DNA from 3 places in the Mesorhizobium sp. M4B.F.Ca.ET.143.01.1.1 genome. Region 2 is predicted to be linked to each of the others. Evidence: predicted binding sites of a transcription regulator. Region 2 holds the regulator's gene; each other region holds the start of a gene.

Region 1 (10,721 bases), on a different contig from region 2:
TTCCTTGACGGCGGCGACCAGCGAGGCGACAGCTTCGGCCTGGCCGGCCTCGCCGAGATAGCCGGACAGCACCGCGCCGACCTCGCCCAGCCAGGGCGCGCGCTCGAGATCGGCCATCAGCGCCTTGAACTGGTCGAGCGGCGGCACGATGCGGGTCGCCCGGCCGTGGCCCGGATGCCAGGGCAGGACGACGGTCGGCACCGCCCAGACCGGGAAGCCGAGCGTCTCCAGCGCGAAGACGGCGGCGCGGTTGCCGACCGAGCCGCGGGCGACATGGCTGGAGATGACGATGACCGCGCGCGGCGCGCCGGCTTTTTCAGCGTTCATGGATTTTCAGTCCTAACCGCCACGCGTGGCGAAATACACCAGCCAGGCGAGCAGGCCGATGGCGATGAGAAGCCCCAGCACCCGGCCGATGCGGGTGCCCCAATAGTCGATCGGATCCGAACGGTCGGCGTCCGCGGCGTTGACATGGTCGCGTGCGTCCTTGGCGGTCCGGGTGATGAACGAGGTGCCGCCCGGGCTGGTCTCCCGTTCCACGCGCTCGAGAATGCGGCGCGATTCGGTGTCGCTGTCCTGGCGCTTGGCCATGGCAATGTCCTGTTTTGCCGGGACCTTAGCCTGTTCGCCCGGCCATTCACAGGGCCTGCCTGCAAGGCAGCGGGATCGCAGCGGAAGCTTTGCGGCCGAGGTCATTTTCTTGCGGGCGGATTGTGGTAATGCTTCGGGTGCAACTTCCGACGAGGGACCCAGATCATGTTTGCCCAGCGCCTCTCCTCCCCCTTCCGTCATCTGCCGGCCCTGCTGGTGATGGCCGTCGTGCTGCCGCTGCTCGCCGGCTGCGGCTACAACACCATCCCGACGGCGGAGGAGAACGCCAAGGCGGCCTGGAGCGAGGTGCTGAACCAGTACCAGCGTCGCGCCGACCTGATCCCCAACCTGGTGGAGACGGTGAAGGGTTACGCCGCGCATGAGAAGGATACGCTCGACGCGGTGGTCGAGGCGCGCGCCAAGGCGACGCAAATCACGGTGACGCCGGAAACGCTGAAGGATCCCGAAGCCCTCAAGAAGTTCCAGGATGCCCAGGCCGGGCTGACCAGCGCGCTGTCGCGGCTGATAGCGGTGTCGGAAGCCTATCCCGATCTCAAGGCCAACCAGAATTTCCTCGCCCTGCAGGCGCAGCTCGAAGGCACCGAGAACCGCATCGCGGTGGCGCGTCGCGACTACATCCAGGCGGTCAAGGACTACAATCTGACACTCAGGACCTTCCCGTCGGTGCTGTGGGCGACCTTCTGGTTCCGCAGCAACGAGCCCTTCGCCAACTTCACCGTCGACGAAGACAAGATGCAGCCGCCGAAGGTCGATTTCGGCACCAAGCAGGGCGGTTGAACGGCGAATTGGTTGCCGAGCTTACCAGCCTTGCGTTCCTTCGCGCCCCCCTCTGTCCTGCCGGACATCTCCCCCACAAGGGGGGAGATCAGCCGTCATCTGCGCTTTCGCCAATCTCGGACGTTTGAAGCTGTGGGCCGACGGGGAAGCTGCCAATCTCCCCCCTTGCGGGGGAGATGGCCGGCAGGCCAGAGGGGGGTGGGACGGAGTGCGAGCGTTGGTGTCCTTCTCGCCCTTCTGGTCCTCCTCCTCCCGCTCACCGCCTTCGCCGCCGATCTCATCGCTCTCACCGGCCGCGTCGTCGACAATGCCGGCATCATCGACGCCGCGACCAAGGCCGCGCTGACGCAAAAGCTGGCCGATTTCGAGCAGAAGGGCTCCGACCAGATCGTCGTCGCGACCATTCCCAGCCTCGACGGCGAGGAGATCGAGCCTTACGCCAACCGGCTGTTCCGCTTCTGGAAGCTCGGCCAGGCGAAGGAGAACAATGGCGTGCTTCTGCTGGTGGCGCCGAACGACCGCAGGATGCGCATCGAGGTCGGCTATGGGCTGGAAGGCACGCTGACCGACCTGCACACCAAGCTGATCATCGAGAACGACATGGTGCCTGCCTTCCGCGCCGGCGATTTCTCGGGCGGCATCAGCAAGGCCGTCAACGACATGATCATGGTGCTGGAGGGTAATCCGGAAGAGCTGGAGGCGCGCGGCAAGCGCAACGAGCAGGCGCCGTTCAATCCCGACGATCTGTTCTTCTCGATCTTCATCGCCGTCTGGATCACCATCCTCGTTTTAAGCCTTGCCAGCTCCATCCTGCCGCCGATCTTCGGCCAGAGGATCGGCCCCGGCCGCTATCGCTGGCTCGGCATGACCTTCGAGCCCGGCAAGCGCTCGTCCGGCGGCGGCGGCTGGTCCTCGGGAAGTTCCAGCGGGTCCTCGAGCGGCGGCGGCTTTTCCGGCGGCGGCGGTTCGTCCGGCGGCGGCGGCTCCTCGGGAAGCTGGTGAGGCGATGAGCGGCCGCGCCCTGCCAGGATTCCCATGCCGCACCGCGGGCGCCTTGCTGGTCGCCGTGGCGTTTCTTTTCTCTCCTCTAGCTGCCCATGCCGCCGAACTGCCGGCGCTCACCGGCCGTGTCGTCGACAATGCCGGCCTGATCGATGCCGCGACCAAGGCCGCGCTGACGCAGAAGCTGGCCGATTTCGAGACAAAAGGCTCCGACCAGATCGTCGTCGCGACCATCCCCAGCCTCGGTGGCGAGGAGATCGAGCCCTACGCCAACCGGCTGTTCCGCTTCTGGAAGCTCGGTCAGGCCAAGGAAAACAACGGCGTGCTTCTCTTGGTGGCGAAGAACGACCGCAAGATGCGCATCGAGGTCGGCTACGGGCTCGAAGGCACGCTGACGGACCTGCACACCAAGCTGATCATCGAGAACGACATGGTGCCGGCCTTCCGCGCCGGCGATTTCTCCGGCGGCATCAGCAAAGCCGTCGACGACATGATCATGGTGCTGGCGGGCAATCCGGAGGAGCTCGAGGCGCGCGGCAAGCGCAATCCGGCCAATGACAGCCCGGTAGATCCCATCCTCATGCTGTTCATCATCCTATGGGCGACGATATTTCTCGGTGGCCTGGCGATGGCGTTCCTGCCGCCGATCTTCGGCACGCAACTGTCGCCGGGCGTGTATCGATGGCTGGGCATGACCTTTCGCTATGGTCGCGGCGCGCGGACTTCAAGCCGTGGCTGGACGACCAGCGGCGGCAGCGGCTGGTCGACGGGCAGTTCCGACAGCGGCTGGTCGTCCGGGAGTTCAGGCGGGAGCTGGTCGTCCGGTTCGAGCGGCGGATTCTCGGGCGGCGGCGGCTCGTCCGGCGGCGGCGGGTCTTCAGGGAGCTGGTGAGAAAGATGGCAACACGACCGATCAGCCCGCAGGATCATGAGCGCATCGCCGGGGCGATCCGCGCCGCCGAGACGAGGACCGACGGCGAGATCTACTGCGTGGTGGCGCATGCCAGCGACGGCTATTTCTTTCCCGCCGCCTTCATGGTGACGCTCGGCACGCTCATCGTCAGCCTTGCCGTCGCCTATGGGCTGGAGGCCTGGTGGCTGTCGATCCGCCTGCCGCATTTCGTTTTCGCCGAGCTGCTGGCGCTGGCCTCGGCGCTGCTGCTTTTGTGGGCGCTGCCGGGATTGCGCATCCATTTCGTGCCGCACCACCTGCGCTACCAGGCGGCGCACCTCAACGCGGTCAAGCAGTTCCTTGCCCGCAACGTCCATCGCACCGCGGCGCGTACCGGCGTGCTGATCTTCGTCTCGATCGCCGAGCGTTACGCCGAGGTGGTTGCCGATGCCGGCATCAACAGCAAGGTCGGCCAGAATGTCTGGGACGGCGTGGTCCGCGGCCTTACCGCGCACGCCGGCGACGACCGGCTCGCCGACGGGTTCATCAAGGCCGTCGAATCGGTGGGCGCGGTGCTGGCCGAACATTTCCCTGTCACAGCGGGCGATGCCAACGAGCTCGACGATCATCTCGTCGAGATCTGAGAGCCTGCCTGTAAACGCTGCTCTGCCGGACGCCTGACGCGGTTTTCTGCGCTTCCGATGCTCACGGACCAGAAAGTCCGCTGCGCTTCGATTCTCGAAAACCACGCCACCCGCCTTCGGCAGAGCGCGTTTCCAGCCAGGCTCTGCCCTCCTCGTCGGCGTATCATCCGCCTGTGCGAAAGGATGGGAGTGGCTGGCCGGACTCTTTGCAATCGGGCGATGCGGGTTTATGGTTAAGCAATCATGAACACGCTGATCATCGATATCAGGAAAGCCGAGCCGCGCGATGCCGGCGCGATCGCCGACGTGCACCAGGAGGCCTGGCGCGGCGCCTATTCAGGCATTATCCCGCATCGCACGCTGACCTCGATGATCAACCGCCGCGGCCCCGACTGGTGGGCGAATGCGATTCGCCGTGCCGCCACCGTGCTGGTGGTCGAGATCGGCGGCACGATCGCCGGCTACGCCACGATCGGCAAGAACCGCGCCCGCGAGCTCAGGCAGCAGGGCGAAATCTATGAGCTTTACCTGCGCCCGGAATACCAGGGGATCGGGCTCGGCAGCCGGCTGTTCAGGGCGGCGCGCGCGCGGCTCGCCGATCACGGGCTGAAAGGTATGGTCGTGTGGGCGCTCGAGGACAACCAGAACGCGCTTGCCTTCTATGCCGGCGCCGGCGGCCGCGACATCGCTGAAGGCGTCGAGATCTTCGAGCAAAAGGCGCTGAAGAAGGTCGCCTTCGTCTGGGAATGAATGCCGCGTTCCGGCGTCGTTATTGTCCCCGCACGATTCGCCGCATTGCACCATGACGCTTCCGCCGCTATCGGTCTGACAAATCGAGAGAGGGATTTGAGCCATGCGCATCGAAGCGATTGCCACCGGGAAGAACCCGCCGGAAGACGTCAACGTCATCATCGAGGTGCCGATCGGCGGCGAGCCGATCAAATACGAGATGGACAAGGAGGCCGGCACGCTGTTCGTCGACCGCTTCCTGCACACCTCCATGCGCTATCCCGGCAATTACGGCTTCGTGCCGCACACGCTGTCGGGCGACGGCGATCCGATCGACGTGCTGGTCTGCAACACGCGCGCTCTGGTGCCGGGCTGCGTCATCAACGTGCGGCCGATCGGCGTGCTGATCATGGAAGACAATGCCGGCCAGGACGAGAAGGTGATCGCGGTGCCGTCGCCCAAGCTGACGCTGCGCTACGAGAACGTCACCGAATACACGCACCTGCCCGAGATCACGCGTGATCAGGTGCAGCACTTCTTCGAGCACTACAAGGATCTCGAGCCCGGCAAGTGGGTCAAGATCGAGGGCTGGCACGATTCCAAATACGCCAAGAAGATGATCGTCGACGCGATCGAACGGGCGAAGGCGGCGAAGTAGGATATGCTGGGGATGTGCGCAAACCGCTAAGCGTCGGCGCCGCCCCTCATCCGCCTGCCGGCACCTTCTCCCCGTATAGTGACGGGGAGAAGGGAGATTGCCGCAGCCTCGACGTTCGTTTGGCGGCGTTGTCGATTGGCGAAATCATCGATCAGAGCACCTTTCTCCCGGTCACTATACGGGGAGAAATGCCCGGCAGGGCAATGGGCGGCAGCGCCTATCTGCGATGGAACGGCCCTCCTCATGCGGTCGTCCCCGAGACGTAATAAGTCAGTTATCCACGCGGCCAAAGTCAGGCGGGTTGCCGATCAGCACGCGCTTGTCCTTGCCGCAGGCGAAGCCTTTCGCCTTCTCGTCGGCGAGCTTGCGCGCCTGGTCGTTGGCCTGCGGATTGCCGGTGGCCAGCACCAGGCCGATCGTGCAGCCCTGCTGGGTGTCCGGCTGGGCGACCTTGGCGACGACCAGGACCTGGATCGGCTTGTCCTCGCCGTCGGGCTTGCTGACCTCGCGGCGGTGGATGACGGCGAATGGAATGGCGACGTCGCCATTGGTCTCGATGCGCCATTCGACCTTGAGCCCGGCCGTGTTGAGACCGGAGAAGCTTTCCCAGACCGAGGTCATGTCGCTCGACGGGAACCCATAGAACAGCGATTCGCGGGCGTCGTCGTAGCCGATCAGCACCGGATAGCCGCGATAGCCTGAGCAGGCGAGGCTCGCCCAATCGCCCTCGCCCTCGGCAGCCTGCGCATAGGTCACGCAGTCCTTCTCCCAGTCGAGATCGGTGTAGGCGCTGGATATGTCGCCGGCATGGGCCCCCTGGCAGAGACCGGCAAGGACAAGCGGGATCAGAACAGCGCGCATGGCGGACAACTCCGGTGAGGTGCCGCAGCGTACCGCCAATCGCTATTTCTTCAAGCTCGCCTCGATCAGCAAGTCGGCGTTGCGGGCGACCGACGCCGCCGGTCCGCCGCGGCCGAACAGCTGGCCGCTGATATAGGCGCCCTCGATCAGCAGCAGCAGGCCGTCGCCCAGCGTGTCGGCATCGGCGGCGCCCATCGCGCTCGCCATGGCGCGCAGGCGGCGGCGCAGTTCCTGCTTGTTGGCCTCGCTGACCACGCGTGCCGGATGGCTATGGTCGGGATATTCCACCGCCGCATTGGTCATGCCGCAGCCGCGATAGTCGGGCTTTTGCGTGCGTTTGCCGACGCGGGTCAGGAAAGCCACGATCTGCGCGCGCGGGTCGCCCGGATGCGCAGCCACCGCCTCGTCGAAGCGTTCCCAGAATTCGAGGTCGTATTTGCGCAGATAGGAGGCGGCGAGCTCGTCCTTCGAGGGAAAGCTGCGGTAGAGGCTGGGCTTGGTGACGCCGGCGCGCTTGACGATCTCGTCGACGCCGATCGCGCGGATGCCCTCGCGATAGAACAGGTCGCGCGCCACGTCGAGGATCTTGTCGGCCGCCTTCGGGGCGTGAGCCGTGCTGATGGACGCTTCAATTTTTTTGTCCGGTGGCATGCAACGACTCGCTTGACAATGTTACTGACCGGTACGTATTCATAGCGCCATCCAATTGCAACGTACCGGTCAGTAACATGATAGCTCAGTCTCGTCCGTTTGGCCAGCGCTACGCTTTCGTCGTGGTCGGCGTCATCTTTCTCTGCCTGCTGATCGCGGCCGGGCTTCGCTCGGCGCCGTCGGTCATGATGCTGCCGCTGGAGGAGAGCTTCGGCTGGCGGCGCGACGTCGTCTCGCTGGCGGCCGCGATCGGCATCTTCCTCTATGGCCTGACCGGGCCGTTCGCCGCCGCGCTGATGGAGCGGATCGGGCTGCGCCGCACGGTGCTTATCTCACTGCTGGTGATGTCGGGCTCGACGGCGCTCAGCCTGCTGATGACCAAGCCGTGGCATCTGCTGATCACCTGGGGCGTGTTCTCCGGCATCGGCTCGGGCGCGGTCGCCACCGTGCTCGGCGCCACCATCGTCAATCGCTGGTTCAAGACCAATCGCGGCCTGGTGATGGGCCTGATGTCGGCTTCGAGCGCCACCGGCCTGCTTGTCTTCCTGCCGTTGCTCGCCTCGCTGGCGCAGGCGGGTGGCTGGAAGCCGGTCGCCATCGCCATCGCGATCGCCACCGCGGCGCTGGTGCCGGTGGTGTGGCTGCTGGTGCCGGAGCGTCCAGCCTCGATCGGCCAGGTGCGCTATGGCGCCGAGCCGAACGACGTGCCGCCGGTGTCGCCGGCCTCGCAGGGCAATTTCCTGGCGCATACGCTCGGCACGTTGCGCCGCGCCGCCGGCACGCGGGTGTTCTGGTACCTGTTCGCCACCTTCTTCGTCTGCGGCTTCACCACCAACGGGCTGGTCGGCACGCATCTCATCGCCTTCTGCGGCGACATGGGCATCGGCGAGGTGCAGGCGGCCGGCCTGTTGTCGATGATGGGCATCTTCGACCTGATCGGCACGACGCTGTCCGGCTGGCTCACCGACCGTTTCGACCCGCGCAAGCTGCTCGGCGTCTACTATGCCGTCCGCGGCCTGTCGCTGATCTACTTGCCCTATTCCGGCTTCTCGGCGGTCAGCCTGATCATCTTTGCCGTGCTCTACGGGCTCGACTGGATCGCCACCGTGCCGCCGACCCTGAGGCTCGCCAACGAGGCCTTCGGCGACCGCAGCGGCCCGATCGTCTTCGGCTGGATCGTCGCCGGCCACCAGGTGGGTGCTGCGGCCGCCGCCGCCTTCGGCGGTACGATGCGCGAGCTGCAGGGCAATTACGAGCTGGCCTTCATGATCGCCGGCATGACAGCAATCGCGGCGGCCTGTATCTCGCTCTTGATCAACACGAGCAGGCCGGCGTTCGAGCCGGAGCCGCAGGCGGCGTAGGGCGCGACTTTTCCTTCTCCCTTGTGGGAGAAGGTGTCGGCGAAGGCGACGGATGAGGGGTGCTCCAGGGAACGCCACCGTCTCACTCAGTCGCGCACCCCTCATCCGTTTCGGCGCTGCGCGCCGATCCACCTTCTCCCACAAGGGAAGAAGGGAAGGCCTGTTCATTGTTATCAAAACTTCATGGTTCCGAGATGCGCCTGAAACATTGAGGCGGGAGCTTGGGGGCGACGTTAAACGCCATCCAGGAGACAGCCATGAACAAGATCTCGATGACCCGCCGCGCCTTCGTCACCTCGGCGAGCGCATTCGGCCTGGTCGGCGCCTCGGGCCTCGCGCTGCCCTATTATTCGCGCGCCAGCCAGCGGCCTGCCTTCACCCATGGCGTCCAGTCCGGCGACGTCGACGCCTCAAGCGGCATGGTGTGGACGCGCACGGACCGTCCGGCGCGCGTGATGTTCGAAGTGTCGTCGACGGAGAGCTTCGCCAACGCCACCAGGCTCGCGCCGCTCGATACGTCGCCGGCCAGCGACTACACGGTGAAGCGGCTGCTCACCGATCTCGCCGCCGACCAGGACATCTTCTATCGCATGACCGCGGCCGACCTCGCCGACATCAACGCCGTTTCCGAGCCGATCGTCGGCCGCTTCCGCACCGCGCCGGCCTCCAAGCGCGACATCCGCTTCGCCTGGTCGGGCGATACCGCCGGCCAGGGCTGGGGCATCGACGAGACCGGCATGAAGACCTACGCCACCATCGGCAAGCACACGCCGGATTTCTTCTTGCATTCCGGCGACACGATCTATGCCGATGGCGTGATGAAGGACGAGGTCGACCTGCCCGGCGGCGGCAAGTGGAAGAACGCCGTGCTGATCGACGAGAAGCGCAAGGTGGCGCAGACGCTCGACGAATATCGGGCGCAGTGGAAATACAACATGATGGACAGGAATGTGCTCGCCCTCTCCGCCATCTGCCCGACCTTCTACCAGTGGGACGACCACGAGGTGGTCAACAACTGGTCGGATTCCAAGGATCTCGGCAGCGACGACCGCTACTCGGAGAAATCCATCCATGTGCTGGCGGCACGCGCGGCGCGCGCCTTCCACGAGATGACGACGATCCGCTACGAGCCGGCCGAGCCCGGCCGCGTCTATCGCAAAATAGCCTATGGGCCGCTGCTCGACGTGTTCTTCCTCGACATGCGCTCCTATCGCGGCCCGAACGGCCCGGACATGCAGGACACGATGACGCCGGAATCGCGCATGCTGGGCGAGCAGCAGACCAAATGGCTGAAGCGGGAACTCGCGAATTCCAGGGCGACCTGGAAGATCATTGCCGCCGACATGCCGCTTGGGCTGGTGGTGTGGAACGACGGCACCAAGAAGGTGGGCGGCGAGGCCGTCAGCAATGGCGACAACGGCCTGCCCAGGGGACGCGAGCTCGAGATCGCCGACCTGCTGCGCTACATCAAGAACGCCGGCATCAGCAACACGGTGTGGCTGACCGCCGACGTCCACTACACGGCCGCGCATTACTACAATCCCGAAAAGGCGCAGTTCCAGGATTTCAATCCGTTCTGGGAATTCGTCTCCGGCCCGATCCATGCCGGCACGTTCGGTCCCAACGATTTCGACATGACCTTCGGCCCGGAGCTGAAGTTCATCAAGGCGCCGACCGCCGAGCAGGGCCAGAACCTGCCGCCGTCGGCCGGCCTGCAGTTCTTCGGCCTGGTCGACATTTCAGGCGCTACCGAACAGCTGACGGTGCGGCTGATGGATCGCGACGACAACGAGCTCTACAAGGTGACGCTCGACCCGGTGCGCTCGGCTTAGGAGACTGTTGGAAATCCGGCGGCCATCTCCTGGCGGTTTCTGACTCGCCGGAGCGAATTTCGAAACAGTCTCTAGGAGGACGACCGCCGCGACCGGTGGTCGTCAGTCCGGATAGCAAGTCGCGGGAATCTTCGGCCACACGGCGCTGTCGCAGCCGGCGTCCTGCTGCCGCTGCTTGAAGGCGGCGCTGACGGGGCCGGTCACGACGGGGTCGACGCCATCGGGGGCGTCGGCGAACATCTGCTCCGCCGTCTGCGTGTCGGGGGGCAGAGCGGGATTTCCCTTGAGTGTCGCGGCCGACTGCGCGGCGCCCACCGCCAGCAGCACGGTAAGTGCTGCCCAGGCCAGGATCGGACGCAATCTGATGAAAGAATCGGTCATGGGAGTCGAACTGCCCGGACCCCGAAAGGTTCCGCCCTGGTGAATTGATACATTTGACGCAAAGACGCTTAAGAATTGGTAACCACATATTTGGGTACGAGCCTCCCCTTTCGCAATTGCGAAAAACCCTGTATGAGCCGCGCAACCGAAAAAGGCGGCGCCTCTGGGCCTGCTGCCTGCAACGCTCCCGAGACCAGACACATGAACCTCCGCAATATCGCGATCATCGCGCACGTCGACCATGGAAAAACCACCCTCGTCGACCAGCTCCTGAAACAGTCCGGCGCCTTCCGCGACAACCAGCGCGTCGCCGAGCGCGCC
Region 2 (10,721 bases):
CCGCCGGTGCGTGCGCGCGCCCGGCCGACCGGTGGCGAACGCGGGCTCGATATCCTCGTGGCCGAGGACAATGAGGTGAACCAGATGGTGTTCACCCAGATCCTCGGCGAGACCGGCTACGGCTTCGAGATCGTCGGCAACGGCCGCAAGGCGCTCGACGCCTACGGTAGGCTCAAACCGCGCATGATCCTGATGGACGTGTCGATGCCGGAGATGAACGGGCTGGAGGCGACGGCCGCCATCCGCCGGCTGGAGGAGGAGAGCGGCATGCATGTGCCGATCGTCGGCGTCACCGCGCATGCGCTGAAGGGCGATCGCGAGCGCTGCCTGGAGGCCGGCATGGACGACTATCTGCCCAAGCCCATCAGCCCGAGGGCCCTGCTCGAAAAGCTGGAGCGCTGGATCGGCGCCGACGGCCAGGCGCAGAGAAACGCCGGCTAAACCTGTCGAGGCCGCTGCTTCGGGGCGAGTGTCGTCGCAGCGCCCGGTTTGCGAAGCACGCCGGACAACCGAGGCTGCCGTGGGGATATGGTGCGATCGCACCATATCGAACCGGGCATCGAGCCGAAACAATGGCGGCATCGGATTCGCTCCCCCGGTTACGGGCGGGAGCAGCGACCGCCGGCTAGAAACAGCGTCGACTCTACCCCAACGGACCTGTTTTCGGCGATGGCTCGGCCATGATACGCTCTGGCCAGGGGCAACGCGCTCTCGTCCGGCTTTTCTTTTCTCGGCGGCCGAGGCTCGTGCCGCCGAGGGCAGGGCGGGCCTCCAGAATCGCGCAAGTCCCTGATTCCCACGGCAAACCGCCGTTGCCTCGCCGAGGGCTGGCTGCCAGCCGTTTCCGGCGAGCCGGTCAGGCGTTACCGGGCTGACACGAAACTGTCATGCGACTGTAATAATCGGAAGCTATTGGCCTCACCGGGCGCCGATGGACAGCGGTGCCAAGAGTCCATCTTTCGAAGAGACCATCTTCCGAACAGGAGCAGGCCACATGAACAAATTTCTCCTCACGGCGTCGGCCGCCGCGCTTGCGCTGGCCGCGTCGTCCGGCTTCGCCGCCGCGCGCGACCAGATCCAGGTTGCCGGGTCGTCGACCGTGCTTCCCTATGCCAAGATCGTTGCCGAGCAGTTCGGCGAGACCTTCACCAAGTTCAAGACCCCGGTGGTCGAGTCCGGCGGCAGCGGCGCCGGCATCAAGGAATTCTGCAAGGGCGTCGGCGAAGACACCATCGACATCGCCAACTCCTCGCGCCCGATCAAGAAGGACGAGATCAAGTCCTGCGCCGACGCCGGCGTGAAGGATATCCAGGAAGTCCGCATCGGCTATGACGGCATCGTCTTCGCAACCGACATCAAGGGCCCGGACTGGGCGCTGGTTCCCGCCGACATCTACAAGGCGCTGGCCGCCAAGCTCGTTGTCGACGGCAAGCTGGTCGACAATCCGAACACCAAGTGGAGCCAGGTCAACCCGAAGCTGCCCGACTGGGACATCGCCGCCTACATCCCGGGTGAGAAGCACGGCACGCGCGAAGTGTTCGAGACCAAGCTTCTCGACGCCGGCTGCGACAAGGCTGCCATCAAGGCCACCGGCATCAGCGACGACAAGGAAATCGGCAAGACCTGCATCGCCATCCGCAAGGACGGCAAGGCTGTCGACATCGACGGCGACTACACCGAGACGCTCGCCCGCATCGACTCCAACAAGACCGGCGTCGGCGTGTTCGGCCTCGCCTTCTACGAGAACAATGCCGACAAGCTGAAGGTCGCCAGCGTTGAAGACGTCGTGCCTTCGACCGAGACCATCGCCAGCGGCAAGTATCCGGTTTCGCGCCCGCTGTTCTTCTACGTCAAGAAGGCGCATCTCGGCGTCGTTCCGGGCCTGAAGGAATATGTCGAATTCTTCCTCGACGACCAGATGATCGGCCCGGAAAGCCCGCTTGCCGAATACGGCCTGGTTTCGGCTCCCGACGCCGAGCGTCAGTCGCAGCGCGACGCCTTCGCCGCCGGAAAGACCATGTAATCAAGCTTAGGGCCGGGGCGCGGGATTACCTGCGCCCCGGCCTCTTCGCCCGCCGCAGTGGCGGTGGCGACCGGAGCGTGATCCCGAAATGGGACCGGACAAGATCATGCTCGAACGAGGGATTTCCCCTGGGGTGGGTTCATGTCGTCCATGCTCGTACTTGCCATAGTCGCCGCCATCGGCGTGGTCGCATTCTTCATTGGCCGCCAACGGGCCGTGGCGCAGGACAATGGTTCGGTGAAGCCGCATTCGCGCGCCCATTATCACGGCTGGTGGGCCTTCCTGCTCGCCGTGCTGCCGGCCCTCCTGCTGCTTGCCGTCTGGAACATCGGTTCCTCCGTCTATCTCGAGCGCCACATCCACGCCGCCTTGCCCGAGCGCACCGCCGACAGCGCGGTCGCCAGCGAGGCGCTCGATGTCAGCCTGGTGAAGAGCCTCGCCAAGGGGCTGCGCCAGCTCGATGCAAACACCCAGCTTCCCGCCAGTTTCGCCGAATTGCAGCCGCTGCTCGCCGCCAAGGGCGTGGCGCTGGCGACGGACACCCAGGACTACATGATCCCGATCGCCGTCGAGGCGAATGCGGTGCAGGACCGGCTCGGCCTGGTCGGCGCCGTCGTCACGCTCGTGCTGTCGATCGCCGGCGCCTTTTACGCGCTCCGGCAAGTCGCGCCGCGAGCGCGCGCCAGGAACAATGTCGAGCGGCTGATGCTGTGGGGGCTGCTGGCGGCCTCAACCATCGCCATCCTGACCACGGTCGGCATCGTGCTTTCGATGCTGTTCCAGACGATCCAGTTCTTCGACAGCGTTTCGCCGGCGAGCTTCTTCTTCGGCACCGTCTGGGATCCGCGCTTCGCCGCGGCCGGCTCGGGCGGCAGCCAGGGCCAGTTCGGCCTGATCCCGCTCCTGTCCGGCACGCTCTACATCGCCTTCGTCGCCCTGCTGGTGGCGGTTCCGGTCGGTTTGATGTCGGCCGTCTACATGGCCGAATACGCCTCGCCCAAGGTGCGCTCGGTGGTGAAGCCCGCGCTCGAGCTGCTGGCCGGCATCCCGACCATCGTCTACGGCATTTTCGCCGTCGTCACGCTGGGGCCGTTCCTGCGCGATCTCTCGGCGGCGCTGACGGGCGGTTCGCCCTTCATCCAGGGCCAGAGCATCTTCACCGCCGGCCTGGTCATGGGCGTCATGCTGATCCCGGTCGTATCCTCCCTGTCGGACGACATCATCACCGCGGTGCCGCGCGCCATGCGCGACGGCTCGCTCGGCCTCGGCGCGACGCGCTCGGAGACGATCAAGCGGGTGATCCTGCCGGCCGCGCTGCCCGGTATCGTCGGCGCCATCCTGCTGACCGCCTCGCGCGCCATCGGCGAAACCATGATCGTGGTGCTCGCGGCCGGCGTCGCCGCCAATCTCACCGCCAATCCGTTCGAGGCGATGACCACCATCACCGTCAAGATCGTCAACCAGCTGACCGGCGACCTCGAATTCAATTCGCCGCAGACGCTGGTCGCCTTCGCGCTCGGCATTACGCTGTTCGCGCTGACGCTGGTGATGAACATCGTCGCCCTCTACATCGTGCGCAAATACCGGGAGCAGTACGAATGACCGATATCCCGCTGGATACGATGGTCCGGGCCGCGGCTCCTGCGCGCCGCGACATCGGCCTCAAGGCCCGCTACGCCGCCGAACGCCGGTTCCGCATCTATGGCGTGCTGGCGATCTCGGTTGGCCTCGCCTTCCTCGCCATCATGCTGATCACCATCGTCTCGAAGGGCTACACCGCCTTCTGGCAGACGACGGTGACGCTGCCGATCAATTTCGACGAGAAGATCATCGATCCTTCCAACAAGCGCGCCACCGATCCGGACGTGCTGATCAAGGCGAACTATCCCAAGCTGGCCGACAAGGCGCTGATGGCCAAGCTCGGCATCGATCCCGCCAACAAGCCGATGGCGCTGAAGCTGAAGGGCTTCCTGTCGGAGGGCGCGCGCGTGCAATTGCGCGACATCGTCGTCGCCGATCCGTCGGTCATCGGCACCACGCGCAACGTCGACATCCTCGCCGCGGCCAATCTCGATTCCGCCTTCAAGGGCCAGATCGACCCCAACGTCGAGGAAGCGCGCCGCAAGGTCTCGGACCAGCAGATCGCCTGGATGAACCAGCTCAAGGGCGACGGCACCATGGCCGAGCATTTCAACAAGGGCCTGTTCACCTATGGCGCCTCCAGCCGTCCGGAAACGTCGGGCATGGGCGTGGCCATCATCGGCTCCTTCTACATGATGGTGATCGTGCTGCTTCTGGCGCTGCCGATCGGCGTCGCCGCCTCCATCTACCTGGAGGAATTCGCCAAGAAGAACCGCTTCACCGACCTGATCGAAGTCAACATCAACAATCTGGCGGCGGTACCGTCGATCGTCTTCGGCCTGCTCGGCCTTGCCGTGTTCATCAATTTCCTCGGCATGCCGCGCTCGGCCGCCTTTGTCGGCGGCCTGGTGCTGACGCTGATGACGCTGCCGACGATCATCATCGCCACCCGCGCGGCGCTTGCCGCAGTGCCGCCGTCGATCCGCTCGGCGGCGCTCGGTCTCGGCGCCTCCAAGATGCAGATGGTGTTCCAGCACATCCTGCCGCTTGCCGCCCCCGGCATCCTCACCGGCACCATCATCGGCCTGGCGCGCGCACTCGGCGAGACCGCGCCGCTGCTCCTGATCGGCATGGTCGCCTTCGTCGCCGACTATCCAAAGACGCCATTCGATCCGGCGACAGCGCTGCCGGTGCAGATCTACATGTGGGCCAACGAGGCAGAGCGCGCCTTCGTCGAGCGCATGTCGGGCGCGATCATCATCCTGCTCGTCTTCCTCATGGCCATGAACATCACGGCGATCGTGCTCAGGCGCCGCTTCGAACGGCGCTGGTAAAAGAAGGCATCTGGTATGAACATCATGACCGAACAGTCTCTTGAAAACGCAGTGGGCGACAAAATGAACGCCAAGTCGAACGAAGTGATCAAGATGCGCGGCGACAAGGTCGGCGTGTTCTATGGCGAGAAGCAGGCGCTGTTCGACGTCAATCTCGACGTCCGCCTCAACCAGGTGACGGCGTTGATCGGTCCTTCGGGCTGCGGCAAGTCGACCTTCCTGCGCTGCCTCAACCGCATGAACGACACCATCGATTCGGCGCGGGTGACCGGCAAGATCACGCTGGACCAGGAGGACATCTACGACAAGAGCATCGACGTCGTCGAGCTCAGGGCCCGGGTCGGCATGGTGTTCCAGAAGCCGAACCCGTTCCCGAAGTCGATCTACGAGAATGTCGCCTACGGCCCGCGCATCCATGGGCTGGCCAAGCGCAAGGCCGACATGGACCAGATCGTCGAATCCAGTCTGAAGAAGGCGGCGATCTGGAACGAGGTGAAGGACCGCCTGCACGAGCCCGGCACCGGCCTATCCGGCGGCCAGCAGCAGCGCCTGTGCATCGCCCGCGCCATCGCCGTCTCGCCGGAGGTGATCCTGATGGACGAGCCGTGCTCGGCGCTTGACCCGATCGCCACCGCCCGCGTCGAGGAGCTGATCGACGAGCTGCGCCAGAACTACACGATCGTCATCGTCACCCATTCGATGCAGCAGGCGGCGCGCGTGTCGCAGCGCACGGCGATGTTCCACCTCGGCTACCTGGTCGAGGAGGGCGCCACCGACAAGATGTTCACCAACCCCGACGACAAGCGCACCCAGGACTACATCACCGGCCGGTTCGGCTGATTTCCAAGCACGAGGACAGGATCATGGGTGAACATCATACGGTTGCGTCTTTCGACGAGGATCTCGGCGCCATCAGCAAGCTGATCTCCGACATGGGCGATCTCGCCCGCTCGATGGTCGCCGGCTCGACGCGGGCGCTGCTCAATTCCGACAACGCCCTGGCGCAGCGCGTGGTGTCCGACGACGCCATCATGGACGCGCGCCAGCGCGAACTCGACGACCGCGCCATCACACTGATCGCCAAGCGGCAGCCGATGGCCAACGATCTGCGCGCCGTGGTCGGCTCGATCCGCATGGCGGGCGACCTCGAACGCATCGGCGACCTCGCCAAGAACATCGCCAAGCGCGTCGGCACCGTCGGTCTCAGCGTCACGCCGCGCGACCTTTCGCATTCCATCGACGGCATGGCGCAGCTGGTGCTGATCCAGGTGCAGGGGGTCATCGAGGAATATGCCGCCGCTGATGCCGCGGCGCTTGCCAAGCTCCGCAACGACGACGAGCGCATCGACGTTAAATACACCTCGGTGTTCCGCGAACTTTTGACCTACATGATGGAAGATCCGCGCAACATCACCGCTTGCACGCATCTGTTGTTCTGCGCCAAGAATCTGGAGCGCATCGGCGACCATGTCACCAACATCGCCGAGAACGCCTACTACGTGCTGACCGGCCAGCAACTGCCCGCCAATCGTCCGAAGCTGGACGAGACGGCGATGTCGGCGCCGGCCTGAGAAGAAGGGTGACGGGCCGATGATCGCGCCACGCATCATGGTGGTGGAGGACGAGGAGCCGCTGGGGGTGCTGCTCCGCTACAATCTTGAATCGGAAGGCTACCAGGTCGAGGTGGTGACACGCGGCGACGAGGCCGAAATCCGGCTGCAGGAAAACGTGCCCGACCTCCTGGTGCTCGACTGGATGGTGCCGGCGGTTTCCGGCATCGAGCTCTGCCGGCGCCTCAGGATGCGGCCGGAGACCGAGCGGCTGCCGATCATCATGCTGACGGCGCGCGGCGAGGAAAGCGACCGGGTGCGCGGCCTCTCCACCGGCGCCGACGACTATCTGGTCAAGCCGTTCTCGACGCCGGAGTTCATGGCGCGCGTCAAGGCGCTGCTGCGCCGCGCCAAGCCGGAAGTCCTGTCCAGCATGCTGAAGGTCGGCGACATCGTGCTCGATCGCGAGTCGCACCGGGTGTACCGCAAGAAGAGCGAAATCCGGCTCGGACCGACCGAGTTCCGCCTGCTCGAATTCATGATGCGGCATCCCGGCCGGGTGTTCTCGCGCAGCCAGCTGCTCGACAATGTCTGGGGCGAGACGATCTACATCGACGAGCGCACGGTCGACGTGCATGTCGGCCGCCTGCGCAAGGCGGTCAACAATGGCCGCATGCCTGACGTCATCCGCACCATCCGGGGCGCGGGCTACGCGATCAGGGAAGATTGACGCTCAGGCCACGTTCTTCCCGGTGGCGCCGCCTTTCACCTGCACGCCCGGCGCGAAAATCTCCTGGTCGACGAAGGTCAGTGCGCGCATGGCGCAGCCTTCGCGGATGAGCGGCAATTCGTTCGGCTCGGTGTCGAAGGAGATCGACTTCGAATGCTGGCCGCCGGCGGTCTGGGCGATCGCCTCGCGCAGCGCCGGCTCGATCAGATCGAAGGCGGCGGCGCTGACGCCGACCATGGCGACGGGAGCTGGATCGATCAGCGCGAACAGGCTGCCGAGGCCGAAGCCGAGCGCCTCGCCGGCCTTGCGGTAGGCCTGGCGCTCCGGGCCGTCGCCGGCGCGCGCCCTGGCGGCGAGCGAGCGCATGTCGGCGTCGCTGACATCGACCGGCTCGGCGTCCTCGCCCATCTGCTTGGCATTGCGCCAGATCGCATAGTTGCCGGCATAGGCCTCGACGCAGCCGCGCCGGCCGCAGCGGCAGAGCGCGCCGCCCGGCCGGTGGATCATGTGGCCGAATTCGCCGCCGGAGGAATGGGTGCCGGTGAACAGCTCTCCCTTCAGCACCAGCCCCATGCCGATGCCGTGCGAGAGCAGGATGGCAATGAAGTCGTCGCGGTACCGCTCGGGATCGCGCCACTGCAAGGCCACCGCCATCATGTTGCAGTCATTCTCCATGGTGGCCGGAACGCCAAATTCGGCTTCCAGAATGTCGGCGAAGGCGATGTCGGTCTGCGGCGTGATCGGCGACCACAACATGGCGCGGGCATGGGTGTCGGTGATGCCCTGGATGCCCATGGCGATGCGGGCGACGCCGCGGACGTCGAGGTCGGGATCCTCGAAACGGCGCCGGACGATGGCCACGCATTCGCCGATCAGCTCGTCGCGCGGCATGATCGCCGTGTCGAGGCGGCGCTGCTCCTCGGCAATGACCTGCCCGGCATAGTCGATGACAGCGACGGAAAGGAAGTTCAGCGACAGGACCACCGTCATCACCGCCGTGGCTTCCGGATTGAGGGCAAGCCCGACCTGCGGCCGGCCGCGCTTCAGCGAAACAGCCTCGTTTGGCTTGCTCTCGGTCAGAATGCCTTCCTGGATCAGGTCGGACGAGATCGCCGAGATGGTCGAATGGCTGAGGCCGGTGGTGGCGGCGATCTCGGTACGCGACGGCTGGCCGGCGCGGCGCACGGCCGAAATAACCATCGCCCGGTTGCGTCGGCGCAGATCGTCGTGGCGGATTCCAACCGACATGCTTTGCCTTCCTCCCGGTCGTCGCGGCCGTTTTTGATTTCGAAGGCCGTCGGCGACACCGTATGAATAGTGGCAGAAGCGGGCCAGCCTGTCATTTATTTATTCCGGAGCTCGAAAAAAATTCGCCGAGGCCTCGGAATCGATGAGAATCGTTGTTGACAGCGCTCCGGCGTTGGATCATATTTTTTTCGAGGCTCGAAAAAAAGCCTCGATGCCGGCCTCAGGGCCAGTCTGGGTCGCGCCGCAATGGCGCAGGGAGGATATCATGAAGAAATTCGCAACCGCCATGCTGGCGGGTGTCGCCTTGTCGTTGACGCTCGCGTCGGTCGCCGAGGCGAAGGACAAGGTGATCGGCGTTTCCTGGTCGAACTTCCAGGAAGAGCGCTGGAAGACCGATGAAGCGGCGATGAAGAAGGCCATCGAGGCGGCCGGCGACAAGTATATTTCCGCCGACGCGCAGTCCAATCCGGGCAAGCAGTTGACCGACGTCGAAAGCCTGATCTCGCAGGGCGCCAATGCCCTGATCGTGCTGGCGCAGGACGCTTCGGCCGTCGGGCCGGCGGTGCAAAAGGCGCTGGACGAAGGCATTCCGGTCGTCGGCTACGACCGGCTGATCGAGAACAAGGACGTCTTCTACCTGACCTTCGACAACAAGGAAGTCGGCCGCATGCAGGCCCGCGAAGTGTTCAAGGTCAAGCCGGAAGGCAACTATGTCTTCATCAAGGGTTCGGGCGCCGATCCGAACGCCGATTTCCTGTTCGCCGGCTCGATGGAAGTGCTGAAGGAAGCCATCGACGGCGGCAAGATCAAGAATGTCGGCGAGGCCTATACGGACGGCTGGCTGCCCGCCAACGCGCAGAAGAACATGGAGCAGTTCCTGACCGCCAACGACAACAAGGTCGATGCGGTGGTGGCGGCCAATGACGGCACCGCCGGCGGCGTCGTCGCGGCGCTGACGGCGCAGGGCCTCGCCGGGACCGTTCCGGTGTCGGGCCAGGACGGCGACCACGCCGCGCTGAACCGCATCGCGCTCGGCACCCAGACCGTGTCGGTGTGGAAGGACGCGCGCGAACTCGGCAAGAACGCCGCCGAGATCGCCTCGGCACTCGCCGACGGCAAGAAGATGACCGACATTGCCGGCGTCAAGGACTTCACCACGCCGGGCGGCAATACCGTCAAGTCGCTGTTCCTGACGCCGGTCGCGATCACCAAGGACAACCTGAACGTCGTCATCGACGCGGGCTGGATCAAGAAGGACGAAGTCTGCGCCGGCGTTGCCGCGGGCGCCGTCGCTGCCTGCAACTGAGGCAGTTTGAAGACCAGGCGCCGCGGCCCATGAGCCGCGGCGTCCATCAAGCTTCGTTTCGCAACGGGCTTCCGGCTTCAAGTGAGCCGGGAAAGCCAATAGAATCGTGTTCCGGCAACCGCGCCAGACGGCAAACCGGTGGGAGGAAATCATGACCGATACGACCTCAAGCACGGTCGCCGCGGACCGGGCACGCGCAGCCGAACTCAGCGCCGCCGGCCGCTTCCTCAAGGCAACCGAACTCGACACGCGCATGCTCGGCATGGTCGGCGCGCTGCTGGTCATCTGGATCGGCATCCACGTCCTGTCGGGCGGGCTTTTCCTGACGCCGCGCAACCTGTGGAACCTGTCGGTGCAGACGTCCTCGGTAGCCATCATGGCGACCGGGATGGTGCTGGTCATCGTCATGCGCAATATCGATCTTTCCGTCGGCTCCGTCGAAGGCGTGGTCGGCATGATCATGGGCGTGGCGCAGGCCGAATTCCTGATCCGAGTCATCGGTCTCGAGCTCGGAAATCCATGGCTGTGGATCATCGCGCTCGCTGCCGGCGTGGTGCTTGGCCTGGCGATCGGCGCCTTCCAGGGCTTCATCATCGCCTATATGGAGGTGCCGGCCTTCATCGTCACGCTGGGCGGCCTGCTGGTCTGGCGCGGCATGGCCTGGATGATCACCAGCGGCCGCACGGTCGCGCCGCTCGACGCCACCTTCCAGTTGATGGGTGGCGGACCGCGCGGCTCGATCGGCGCCACGGCGAGCTGGGTCGTCGGCGTCGTCGCCTGCGCGGCGGTCGCCTTCGCGCTGCTCAACGGCCGCTCGCAGCGCAAGCGGTTCAATTTCCCGCTGCGTCCGGTGTGGGCTGAAGTCTTCCTCGGCGTCGTCGCCTGCGCCGCCATCCTCGGCGCGGTCTCAGTCGCCAATTCCTATCCGTGGCCGGTCGGCATCGTGCGC
Region 3 (10,721 bases), on a different contig from region 2:
ACCCGCAGGCCCGAATCAGTCGCCTTGGCACGGTCAATCATACCGCGCAGGCGCCATATAGGATGCAATCGGCACCGACAGAAGGGGAAATCTCGGCCAAAGGGTGGCGAGTGGACAGCGCGCCATGCGCCCTAATCGGCCGGATCGGCTTGCATCCTGTGGTAGCAGGCTTTGACTTTTCATGCGATGTTATATATCATGTTATCGTTCTGACTGAACGAGCTGGATCATGGACGACATCATACGGTCGCTTGGCTTTCTGTGCCTGGGCAGCAGGTTCAAGCGCATCGGCGAGCAGTTGCAGGCGGATACGCAGCGCGTGCTCGACGAGCTGGAGGTCCGGGTCCAGTCGAGCCAGTATCCGCTGCTCGCCGCGCTCGACAGGCTGGGGCCGCTGCCGGTCGGCGAGCTGGCGCAGTCGCTCGGGATCGCCCAGCCGGGCGTCACGCGCTGCGTGGCGCTGCTGGCCGAACTGGGACTGGTCGAGGTCAGCCCGTCGAACGACGACCAGCGGCGCCGAATCGTCTCCCTCAGCCGCAACGGCCGGCGGCTGGTCGATGTGGCGAAGCGCGAAGTCTGGCCTCGCATCGAGAGGGCCGTTGCGGCTCTGTGCGCCGACCTGTCCGGGCCGCTGCTAGGCCAGCTCGCCGAAATCGAGGACCGCCTAGCCGCGTCTCCGCTCGACCGTCGCGTGGAAAAGGCCGTGAGTCCGGTGCGATGAACCACCTGCTCGACCGTCCCATCTGGAGCGCGCTCAGCTCGCGACATCAGTCCTTCGCGCAAGGCGACAGCCTGGCCAAGCGATACAGGCCGTCGATCGTTCCGTTCGCGGCCACCGCGGCGGACGACACCGCTAGCCTGGATGCGCTGGGCAGGCTAATTCCGCCGCTCGAAAGCTCAATCGTGGTCCAGGCGGACGCAATCGTCCTGCCCGCGGCGCTGTCCGCGATTTCGACCGCGTCGCTGGTTCAGATGATCGCCGAGCAGCCGGTGCAGGCCGTGTCCGACGAGCGCATCCGGCAGTTGACGCAGCACGATGCCGCCGAGATGCTCGCTCTGGCGGCGGCCACCAAGCCCGGCCCGTTCACGCTGGAGGCGTTGAGCCTCGGCGATTTCTGGGGCGTCAAGATCGACGGCAGGCTCGCGGCGATGGCCGGCGAGCGCATGAGGCAGCCTGGCTACACGGAGCTCAGTGGCGTGTGCTCGCATCCGGATTTCCGCGGCGGCGGCCTCGCCAGGCGGCTGTCCCTGTTCGTGGCAAATCAAATCATGACGCGCGGCGAAATCCCCTATCTCCACGCTTATGCCAGCAATGTCGCGGCCATCGGACTGTACGAGTCCATCGGCTTCCGGCTGAGAAGCATGATGAACATGGCCGTGGTTCAGCGCACCGGATAGGGCGCACCAGCGGCCGTTCTCGCGGACCTGACGCGTTTCACCGTTTCACGGAAACGGCGAACTGCTCCGTCTCTTTGTTTTGAGGCAATTCCGGACGGAAAACCGCTCACACTTTTCCTGGAATTGCTCTAGGCCGACTTTGGCTCAAGCCGCCGGAAGCCGACGGCTTCCATCAGCATGTCCTCTTCGACCATGCCGGCATTGTGCAGGGCAAGCAGGTTCAGGGCGATTTCCCGGGCTTCGGCCGAATCGGGATGCGCCTGGCGCCGCCGGCAGGCCTCGTCAAAGACGCGCTGCAGCCTGGCGATGTCGGCAGGCTTCAGCAGGCCACGGTCATAAACAGACTTTGGCATGGCAGTCTCCTGACAAGGACCTAGGGCGCCGCGCATAAATTGCCAATCTTTCCCGAAGCTTGACTGGTTCCTGAAGTGAAAAGGAGGGATCTCGGGGTGCCGAGATCCCTCCTTTGATCATGCAATGGGTCGAGATGACCGCAGGTCAGACGGCGATCTTGCCGCCGCCCTTTTTAGTGATGGCGACCACCGACGGCCGGACCGGCATGTCGGGCTTGAAGTCGGGCCAGCGGGTCGACAGGTCCTCATAGTAGGACGGACGGCCGAAGGCCTCCCAGTCCTCGCCGCCGTCGCCCGGATGCTGGACGGCGACGAAGGCGGTCTGGTCGTCCGGCGCGAACAGCGGGCCGCACATTTCGGCGCCGATCGGCACGCGGAAGAACAGCTTCGAGGTCGCCCGCGCCGCGCCTTCGGTGTCGACCGCCCACAGGCCGTCGGTGCGGCCGGTGGCCTTCGGACCCTGGCCGTCGGTGGCGACCCACAAACGGCCGGCCGAATCGACGGCGCAATTGTCCGGCATGCCGAACCAGCCATTGGCGGTGGTCGCGGTCGAGAAGGTGGCGCCGACCTCGGCCACCGAGGGATCGCCGCATTTCAGCAGCACTTCCCATTTGCCCTTGGCGGCAGCGAAGTCGCCGCCATCCTCCGATATCTCGATGATGTGGCCGAAGGCGTTCGACGCGCGCGGATTGGCGGCGTCGACCTGCTCCGCCTTGCGCTTCGAATTGTTGGTCAGCATGACATAGACCTTGCCGTTGGCGCCATTCGGCTGGATGTCCTCGGGGCGGTCCATCTTGGTGGCGCCGAGCAGGTCGGCGGCGCGTCGCGTCTCGATCAGCACGTCGGCCTGGCTGGCGAAGCCATTCTCGGCAGTCAGCGGGCCCTGGCCGAAGACGATTGGCATCCATTCGACCGTGCCGTCCTCGCCGAACTTGGCGACATGCAGCGTGCCGTCGTCGAGCAGGTCCTTGTTGGCCGCGAGGTCATTGGCGTTGAACTTGCCGGTGGTGACGAACTTGTAGGCGTAGTCGAAACGCTCGTCGTCGCCGAGATAGAAGACAACGCGGCCGTCCTTGGCGACGATCGATTCCGCGCCCTCATGCTTGAAGCGGCCCATGGCGGTGCGCTTGCGCGGCACCGATGCCGGATCATTGACGTCGACCTCGACGATCCAGCCGAAGCGGTTGGCCTCGTTCGGCTCCTTGGCGAGGTTGAAGCGGTCGTAATGCGCGCCCCACTCATAGGCGCCTTCCGGGATGCCGAGGCGCTTGTAGTTGGCGGCTTCCTTGTGGCCTTCCGGCAATTCGCCGGAGAAATAGCCATGGATGTTCTCCTCGGCCATGACATAGGTGCCCCAGGGGGTGACGCCGCCGGCGCAGTTGTTGAAGGTGCCGATGACCTTGGTGCCGGAGGGATCGGCATTGGTCTTGAGGCGGTCGTGGCCGGCGGCCGGGCCGGCAATCTGCATCTCGGTGTTGGAGGTGATGCGGCGGTTGAGCTTGCCGTCGCGCACCACCTGCCACTTGCCGCCGTCCTTGCGGATCTCGACGATGGAGCCGCCATGGGCCGCCATCTCGACGTCGACCTGCTCCTTGCTGAGCGGCGCCACCTCGGCTTCCTTCTTGCCGTCCTTGTCGACGATCTTGACGATGCCGGGGAACATCAGATGCGGGTTGGTGTATTCGTGGTTGACCACCAGCAAGCCATGCTCGGCCGAGCCGTCGATCGGGATATAGCCGACATAGTCGTTGTTGTAGCCGAACTGTTTTGCCTGGGCCCCGGCCGTCTGCTTTGCCGGGTCGAATTCCGGCGAGTCGGCAAACAGCGGGTCGCCCCAGCGCAACAGCACGTCGGCATCGTAGCCCGGCGCGACATGGTGCTTGTCGTCGATGCCGGCCTCGAGCTCGTCGAAGGTGAAGGCCGAGGCCTCGGCAGCGCGGGCATCGTCGGCGGCGACGAGCGCCAGCGGGCTGACGGTGGCGGCGATGGCCGAAACGGCCAGCGAACCCTTCAGGAAGCCACGGCGCGAGAAGCGCGCGGCGATGATCTCGCCCATGGTGCGGTTGTCGGTGGGATTGACGGCCGGGCCGTCATTCTCCTCGAGCTGGCTGGTTCGGAAACCGGCGTCAGGGGAGCGGTGGTCGGACATGAGCTTTCCTCTGGCTTCTTGGCTGGAGCATGTGACCTGTCGACCCCTATAACCGCTGGATCACATTTTCGTGACACCCGGCGCGTTTTCGGCAGTTTATTTGCCGGCTCATGAACAGCGCCTGTCCCGTCGGCCGGCACTCGTGACCATCATCGCTCGCGCATGATTTCAAAATATCGCATCGGTCGGCACCGATCATGGTGGCCGGGACGCATTTTGCGACATCCGGCTTCGATCCTGTCGGAGCGGGGCGCTGGTCAGGCGCGGTCTGCTTGACGGCCTCGCGCGCTTCGGAAACAAGGACTGCGGCACGCATGGCGATGGCGGCAATTGGGAGAAATGAACCGTGAGTTTCTGGGGATTGGTGCAGCTTGGCGTTTCGACCGTGATCTTCCTGCTCGCGGCGACCGCGGCCAAGCAATGGGGGCTGGCGCCTAGCCTCGGCAAGATCGTGCTGACGCTGGCGCTCTATTCGCTGGGCAATCTGATCATGCTGAGGCTGATCCGTGAATTCGGCATGTCGGTGTCGTTCAGCCTGTCGGCGGTGATCCAGCTGGTATCGGTGAACGTCGTGGCGCTCGCCTTCTTCGGCGAGAAGGTCAATGCCCTGCAGGCGACCGGCATCGTGCTGGCGATCGCCGCCGTGGCGCTGATCACGCTCGGGCCCTATATGCAGCGACTCTAAGGCGGTTCAGCGTTTCATGGAATCGCCGAACCGCCCCGAGTTTTGTTTTGACGCAATTCCTGACGGAAAACCGCTGCGCACTTTTCCTGGAATTGCTGTAGGTCCCGCCCGATGAAATCCGCCGCGGTCGCGTTCTTCAACAAGATCGAGTTTCCGGTCCTTCTGGCCGGGCTGGTGGTCGCCTTCGGGCTGTGGGGCTTCGTCGAATTGATGGAGGCCGCGCACGCCACCACGCCGCACGCCTTCGACACCGAGATCCTGCTCGCCTTCCGCCAGGCTGGGCAACCCGACCACCCGATCGGGCCGCTGTGGCTGCAGGGGGCGATGCGCGACATCACCAGCCTCGGCAGCACCAGCGTGCTGGTGCTGATCACGGCGGCGGTGATCGTCTACCTGCTTTTGATCCGCAGGCCGGGATCGGCGCTTCTGATCTTCGTCGCGGTAGCCGGCGGGCAGGTGCTGTCCAGCCTGCTCAAGGCCGGCATCGACCGGCCGCGCCCGGAACTCGTCTCGCACCTCGTCGACGAGACGTCGCTCTCCTTCCCGAGCGGCCATGCCATGCTGTCGGCGGTCACCTACCTCACGCTCGGCTCGCTGGCGGCGCGCTTCCTGCCGGACCGCACGACCAAGATCTTCGTGCTCTGCCTCGCCGTGCTGATCACGGTGCTGGTCGGCACCAGCCGCGTCTATCTCGGCGTCCATTGGCCGTCCGACGTGCTCGGCGGCTGGTGCGCCGGCTTCGCCTGGGCCATGCTGTGCTGGCTGGTGGCGCGGTTCCTGCAGCGGCGCCATGCGGTGAGCGACAGTGAGTAGCCATGTTTTATCCATACTCAATGATGCTTGAAACATCATGATGTTTGTATTATCCATTGATACTGCAGACTCAGACAAGGGTTCTGGCCGATGATCACCGCCCAGCAGATGCGCGCCGCGAGGGCGCTGGCCGGCATCGATCAGAAGACGCTGGCCGAGCGCGCCGGGGTTTCGCTTCCGACCATTCAGCGCATGGAGGCGAGCGACGGCGTTGTCAGGGGCGTGGTCGACACGCTGATGAAGGTCATCCAGGCACTCGACGAGGCCGGGGTGGAACTGATCGGCGAGAACCAGGCCAGCGAGCGCGGCGGCCGGGGCGTGCGCCTCAAGCCGGCCGTATCGCAGAACCCGCAAGGCTGAGTCGCGTAATAGTCGCGACGGCGACCGCCGACATGCTGCCGACGATCCCCGCCGCCTTCGAGACGCGGAAGGCAGTCCATGGATCAGGCCCGGCGGGCAAACCACCAGCAGGCACGGCCGACATTTGCCGAACTATTCACCCCAAAGCTGGTGACGGTGCTGCGTGAGGGCTACTCGCTAGCACACTTCAGGACCGACGCGATTGCCGGGCTGACGGTTGCCATCGTGGCGCTGCCGCTGTCGATGGCGATCGCGATCGCCTCCGGCGTGACGCCCGAGCGCGGCCTCTACACCTCGATCGTCGGCGGTTTCATCATCTCGGCGCTCGGCGGCAGCCGCTTCCAGATCGGTGGCCCGGCAGGCGCCTTCATCGTGCTGGTGGCGGCGACGGTGGCGCGCGTCGGCGTCGACGGGTTGCTGCTGGCAACGATGATGGCCGGCGTCTTCCTGCTCGCCATCGGCTATCTGAGGCTCGGCACCTACATCAAGTTCATCCCCTATCCGGTGACCGTCGGCTTCACCGCGGGGATCGCCGTCATCATCTTCTCCGGCCAGATCACCGAGCTGTTCGGCCTGAAGCTTGCCGGCAAGGAGCCGGGGCCGCTGGTGCCGAAGCTGATGGCGCTCAGTGAGGCGGCCGGCACGATCAATCCGGCCGCGACCTTCGTGGCGGTGCTGACCATCGCGACCATTGTCTTCCTCAAGCGCTGGCGGCCGAAATGGCCGGCGATGCTGATCGCCATCGGCCTGGCCTCGCTGGCCGTGGCGCTGTTCGCGCTGCCGGCCGAAACGATCGGCACGCGCTATGGCGGCATCCCGCGCAGCCTGCAGTGGCCGGCCTTTCCGCCCATCGGCATCGACAGGATGGTCGACGTGCTGCCGGATGCGGTGGCTTTCGCGCTGCTCGGCGCGATCGAATCGCTGCTCTCCGCCGTGGTCGCCGACGGCATGACCGGGCGGCGGCACCGCTCCAATTGCGAGCTGGTGGCGCAAGGCTTCGCCAACATCGCGTCGGCCCTGTTCGGCGGCATCTGCGCCACCGGCACGATTGCCCGCACCGCCACCAATGTGCGGGCCGGCGCGCATGGACCGGTCGCGGGCATGGCGCATTCGGCGATCCTGCTGGTGCTGATGCTGGTGGCGGCGCCGCTGGCCAGCTACATCCCGCTGGCCGCGCTTGCCGGCGTGCTGGCGGTGGTGTGCTGGAACATGTTCGAGAAGCAGGCCTTCGCGACGCTGCTCCGCACCTCCCGCGGCGATGCGCTGGTGCTGATGGCGACCTTCCTGATCGTCGTCTTCCGCGACCTCACCGAGGGCATCGTCGTCGGCTTCGCGCTGGGCTCGATCCTCTTCATCGACCGCATGGCCAAGTCGATCGCCGTCGAGGCCGATCAGCCGCTGGTGCCGGACGACATCGCCGACCGCGCCAGCACCTATGATTCCAGCGAGGCGAGCGATGCCGACACCGTCGTCTACCGCATCTCGGGCGCCTTCTTCTTCGGCGCCGCCTCGACCGTCGGCACCGTGCTCGACCGCATCGCCGACCAGAGGAAGAACTTCATCCTCGACTGCTCGGCGGTGCCGTTCTTCGATTCCACCGCGGCCAACGTCATCGAGGGCGCGGCGCACAAAGCGAGGCGCGCCGGCGTGCGCTTCATCATCGCCGGCGCCGCGCCGCAGACGCGGCGCATGCTGATCAACCACGGCGTCAAGCGACCGCTGGTCACCTATGCCGCCTCGATCCGCGACGCGCGGGCGCAGTTGAAGGCGCCCGACGGCTTCAATCGAGACTGAGCGCGGCGACCTCGCCCTCGTTCATCAGCGGCACGAAGATCGTTTTGCCGTCGGTGCCGATGTCGGCGCTGCCCGGCTTGAAGGTGGCGAAGGCCTCCGGCTTGCCGCCATCCTTGTAGCGATAAAGCGTGCCAGTCATGTAGGCGGTGGCGTAGATGCTGTCGCCGATGGCGACGACGCCGTCGAGGTCGGCGAATTTTTCCGCGCCGGGCAGCGGCGAGATCGCCTTGCTGGCGAGGTCGACCGAAAGCAGGCCGCCCGGCTCGGCGGTGCTGAAATCGGGCTTTATCCCCTTGCCCCAGGAGGCGACGATCAGCCTGCCGCCGTCGGCGAAGATGCCGTTGGGCGAGGCAAGCAGCGCGTCCTTGACGAACAGCTCCGGCCTGTCGCCGTCGATGCGGTAGATGGTGTCGGCCAGCATGTCGCTGACATAGACCTTGCCCGCGCTGTCCGCCGTCATGTCGTTGAGGAAGACGGCGTTCGGCACGTCGATGCTGGCGACCAACTTGCCGCTGGCCAGATCGACGACGCGGACCTTGGTGATGTCGGCGACGTAGAGCTTGCCGCCCGAGAGCGCCATGCCCTTGGGCGCGTCCATGCCGTCGGTCCAATGCCGGGTGACGAGCTTGCCGTCGAGCGACAGCACCGACAGATAGCCGTTGCCGTCGGCCTCGCCGGGATTGCCGGCGATGTTGGAGACGATGATGCGCTTGTTGGCGGCATCGAACAGCGCCGATTCCGGCTGCTCGAAGCCCGAGGCGCGCCAGATTTCGCCGGCCTCGGCGATTGGCGTCATGGCGGCGAAGGCGAGGATGGTCGAAACGATGAGGGTTTTCATGACTGGTCTCCTGTAATGACGGACGGAGAGCTAGGTTTTTCGATACTTTTCCGGAAGGCCTCTTCCAGCTAGTATCGACAATCGATACGAAATTACGCTGACGAGGTGCATTCCATGAATGGTCCGATCTTCGAGGCCCTGAAACGGACGCTGAAGGCGAAAGGCCTGACCTATCGCATGCTGGCCGAGCGCATGGGCGTTTCCGAGCCGACGGTGAAGCGTATCTTCCATGAGAAGAACTGCAAGCTCGACCGCCTGGTCGAGATCTGCGCCGCCGCCGATGTCGAGCTCGAAAACGTGCTCGGCTCGATGAACCGAGGGCCGGGGCCGGCCAACCACGTCGCGCCGGAGATCGAGCGCAAGCTGGCGGCGCGGCCGGCGCTGCTGTTCGTCTTCATCATGCTGTCGGAGAAGTTCACGCCGCAGGGCATCATGCGCTCGCAAGGACTGAGCGAAGCCTCGATGTTCCTCTACCTGCGCGACCTCGAGGCGCTCGGCCTTGTCGAGATCGGGCGCGGGCTTTCGGCGCGGCTGCTGGTCGAGACGCCGATCCAGTGGAATTTTGACGGGCCGCTGAGGCCGCTGTTCGAGATGACCAACAAGAATTTCATCGGCTGGGCGATCACCCACCTGGAGCGCGAGGCGAGTTTCGTTAGCTTCTCGCGGCGGATGAGGCCGGAAACGGCGGAGATGGTGCGGCGCGAGGCGGAGGAACTGGCCGAGCGCGCCAAACTGCTTGCCCACCACGACCAGCACACGACGCCCGAGGACCAGCTCATCGGCTACAAATGGACCTTTGCCTTCGGCGCGACGCCGTTTCCGGCGATCATGCCGATCGGGCCGCATGCGCGGGATGCTGGGGCCGCCGCTCCCGCAAAGGGACGCCGTCCCTTGCCGGCCTGATACTTGCCTCTGGACCAGGGTTGCGCACAGCGATGCCGACGGCGCAGCCGGTGCTTCAAAAATGAAGCCACATTCATGATAGGATTCGCGGATTGATTTGCCAGACTCCGGGTTTTGCCAACGCGCGACCCGTCCCCGTGACATCGAAGTGATCCCATGTCGACCGCACCAACACTTGAACTTCGCCGCTTTTCGCGCCTGAAAAACTTGCGGGAGCGCGCAGAACGCCAGGGGGCTGCATTGCAGTTCTGGGCGCGTACGGCATCGCTTGCCGCGATATCCTGCTTCTTTTCATTGATCAGCCGCTGGGATGCCTCGCTGCTCTTCGTGCTGGCGGGACTGGTGCTGTTCCAACTCGTCGGCCTGATCCAGTTTGTCTTTGTGCGCCGTCGCACGGCGCCATGGTGGATCGGCTACGTCGTCGGTACGCTGGACATCATTCTGTTGACCGTTCTGCTGATAACGCCCAACCCGTTTTCCCAAGAGGTCGCGCCGGCCGCGATGCAACTGCGCGAAGGCAGCTTCAAATTCCTGCTGATTTTCGTATGCCTTGGCGCGCTGACGCTTTCGACTCGACTGGCGCTCTATCTGGGCGCGCTCGCGGCCTTGACGTGGGCGATCGGGGTGGGATGGGTGATTGTTCATCCGGGTACCGTCATTCCGGCGACGAACCTCTATTCACTGCCGCTGACAGAGCGACTGAACCTCTATCTCAACCCCAATTTCGTCGACACGTTCGCGCAGGCGACCAACGTTCTGGTCGTGCTGATTATCGGCGCGATAATGGCGCTGGTCGTCTCGCGTTCCCGACATCTGTCGGAAGACTATGTCAAGGCAGAGCGCGCCCGCGCCAATCTCGCCCGGCATTTTTCGCCCAACGTGGTCGACCAGCTCGCCACCGATGACGAACCCTTCGGCCCGGTCCGCCGGCAGGAAATCGCGGTGCTGTTCGCCGACATCGTCGGCTTCACCCACTATTCCGAGGATCATCCGGCCGAAGCCGTGTTCGAACTTCTGCGTCAGTTCCACCGTCGCATGGAGCAGGTCGTTTTCGACCACCACGGCACCGTCGACAACTATATCGGCGATTGCATCATGGCGACATTCGGGGTTCCGCAAGCCAGCCATGACGACGCGACCCGGGCCATCCAGTGCGCTGGAGCGATGATCGCCACTCTCGGAGACTGGAATGTCCAGCGTGTGTCCAGGGGATATCCGCCGCTGGACGTCCGGATCGGCGTCCAGTACGGCGCGGTCGTCCTCGGCGCGGTCGGCAGCGAGCGCAATCTGTCCGTCGCGGTGGTGGGCGACACCGTCAACGTCGCCAGCCGTTTGCAGGCGCTCTGCCGTGAGCTTCAGGCGAGTATCTGCTTTGGGTCGCGACTGATCGAGGCCGCGAAGGCGGAATCGCCCACGACACAGTTGAAC

What was found. Region 2 encodes PhoB, which activates phosphate uptake and scavenging genes when phosphate is short. Its sites were predicted from a motif close to TGTCATNNANCTGTCAT; they were not measured.
Region 1: EN786_RS16685 (alkaline phosphatase) is a predicted target of PhoB. The motif match lies at 8,356-8,372, and genes of this name have one in related genera.
Region 3: EN786_RS33080 (PhoX family phosphatase) is a predicted target of PhoB. The motif match lies at 3,949-3,965, and genes of this name have one in related genera.

The regions. Positions count from the first base shown of each region.
Region 1 is NZ_SRSR01000006.1:162,463-173,183, reverse strand. It holds gene pdxY (pyridoxal kinase PdxY) at 1-327, opposite strand, end outside; gene EN786_RS16745 (hypothetical protein) at 340-591, opposite strand; gene EN786_RS16740 (LemA family protein) at 757-1,389, shown strand; gene EN786_RS16735 (YgcG family protein) at 1,588-2,391, shown strand; gene EN786_RS16730 (YgcG family protein) at 2,396-3,283, shown strand; gene EN786_RS16725 (TPM domain-containing protein) at 3,289-3,927, shown strand; gene EN786_RS16715 (GNAT family N-acetyltransferase) at 4,171-4,677, shown strand; gene ppa (inorganic diphosphatase) at 4,781-5,314, shown strand; gene EN786_RS16700 (hypothetical protein) at 5,585-6,175, opposite strand; gene EN786_RS16695 (TetR/AcrR family transcriptional regulator) at 6,218-6,826, opposite strand; gene EN786_RS16690 (MFS transporter) at 6,904-8,187, shown strand; gene EN786_RS16685 (alkaline phosphatase) at 8,445-10,019, shown strand; gene EN786_RS16680 (hypothetical protein) at 10,122-10,400, opposite strand; gene typA (translational GTPase TypA) at 10,602-10,721, shown strand, end outside.
Region 2 is NZ_SRSR01000005.1:206,878-217,598, reverse strand. It holds gene EN786_RS14630 (response regulator) at 1-441, shown strand, start outside; gene EN786_RS14625 (substrate-binding domain-containing protein) at 995-2,023, shown strand; gene pstC (phosphate ABC transporter permease subunit PstC) at 2,165-3,625, shown strand; gene pstA (phosphate ABC transporter permease PstA) at 3,622-4,938, shown strand; gene pstB (phosphate ABC transporter ATP-binding protein PstB) at 4,954-5,778, shown strand; gene phoU (phosphate signaling complex protein PhoU) at 5,802-6,509, shown strand; gene phoB (phosphate regulon transcriptional regulator PhoB) at 6,529-7,218, shown strand; gene EN786_RS14595 (ROK family protein) at 7,222-8,466, opposite strand; gene xylF (D-xylose ABC transporter substrate-binding protein) at 8,732-9,772, shown strand; gene EN786_RS14585 (sugar ABC transporter permease) at 9,924-10,721, shown strand, end outside.
Region 3 is NZ_SRSR01000023.1:41,173-51,893, reverse strand. It holds gene EN786_RS33095 (MarR family transcriptional regulator) at 230-721, shown strand; gene EN786_RS33090 (GNAT family N-acetyltransferase) at 718-1,398, shown strand; gene EN786_RS33085 (hypothetical protein) at 1,527-1,751, opposite strand; gene EN786_RS33080 (PhoX family phosphatase) at 1,897-3,900, opposite strand; gene EN786_RS33075 (hypothetical protein) at 4,247-4,585, shown strand; gene EN786_RS33070 (phosphatase PAP2 family protein) at 4,697-5,398, shown strand; gene EN786_RS33065 (helix-turn-helix transcriptional regulator) at 5,489-5,758, shown strand; gene EN786_RS33060 (SulP family inorganic anion transporter) at 5,837-7,552, shown strand; gene EN786_RS33055 (ATP/GTP-binding protein) at 7,539-8,390, opposite strand; gene EN786_RS33050 (helix-turn-helix transcriptional regulator) at 8,505-9,293, shown strand; gene EN786_RS33045 (adenylate/guanylate cyclase domain-containing protein) at 9,534-10,721, shown strand, end outside.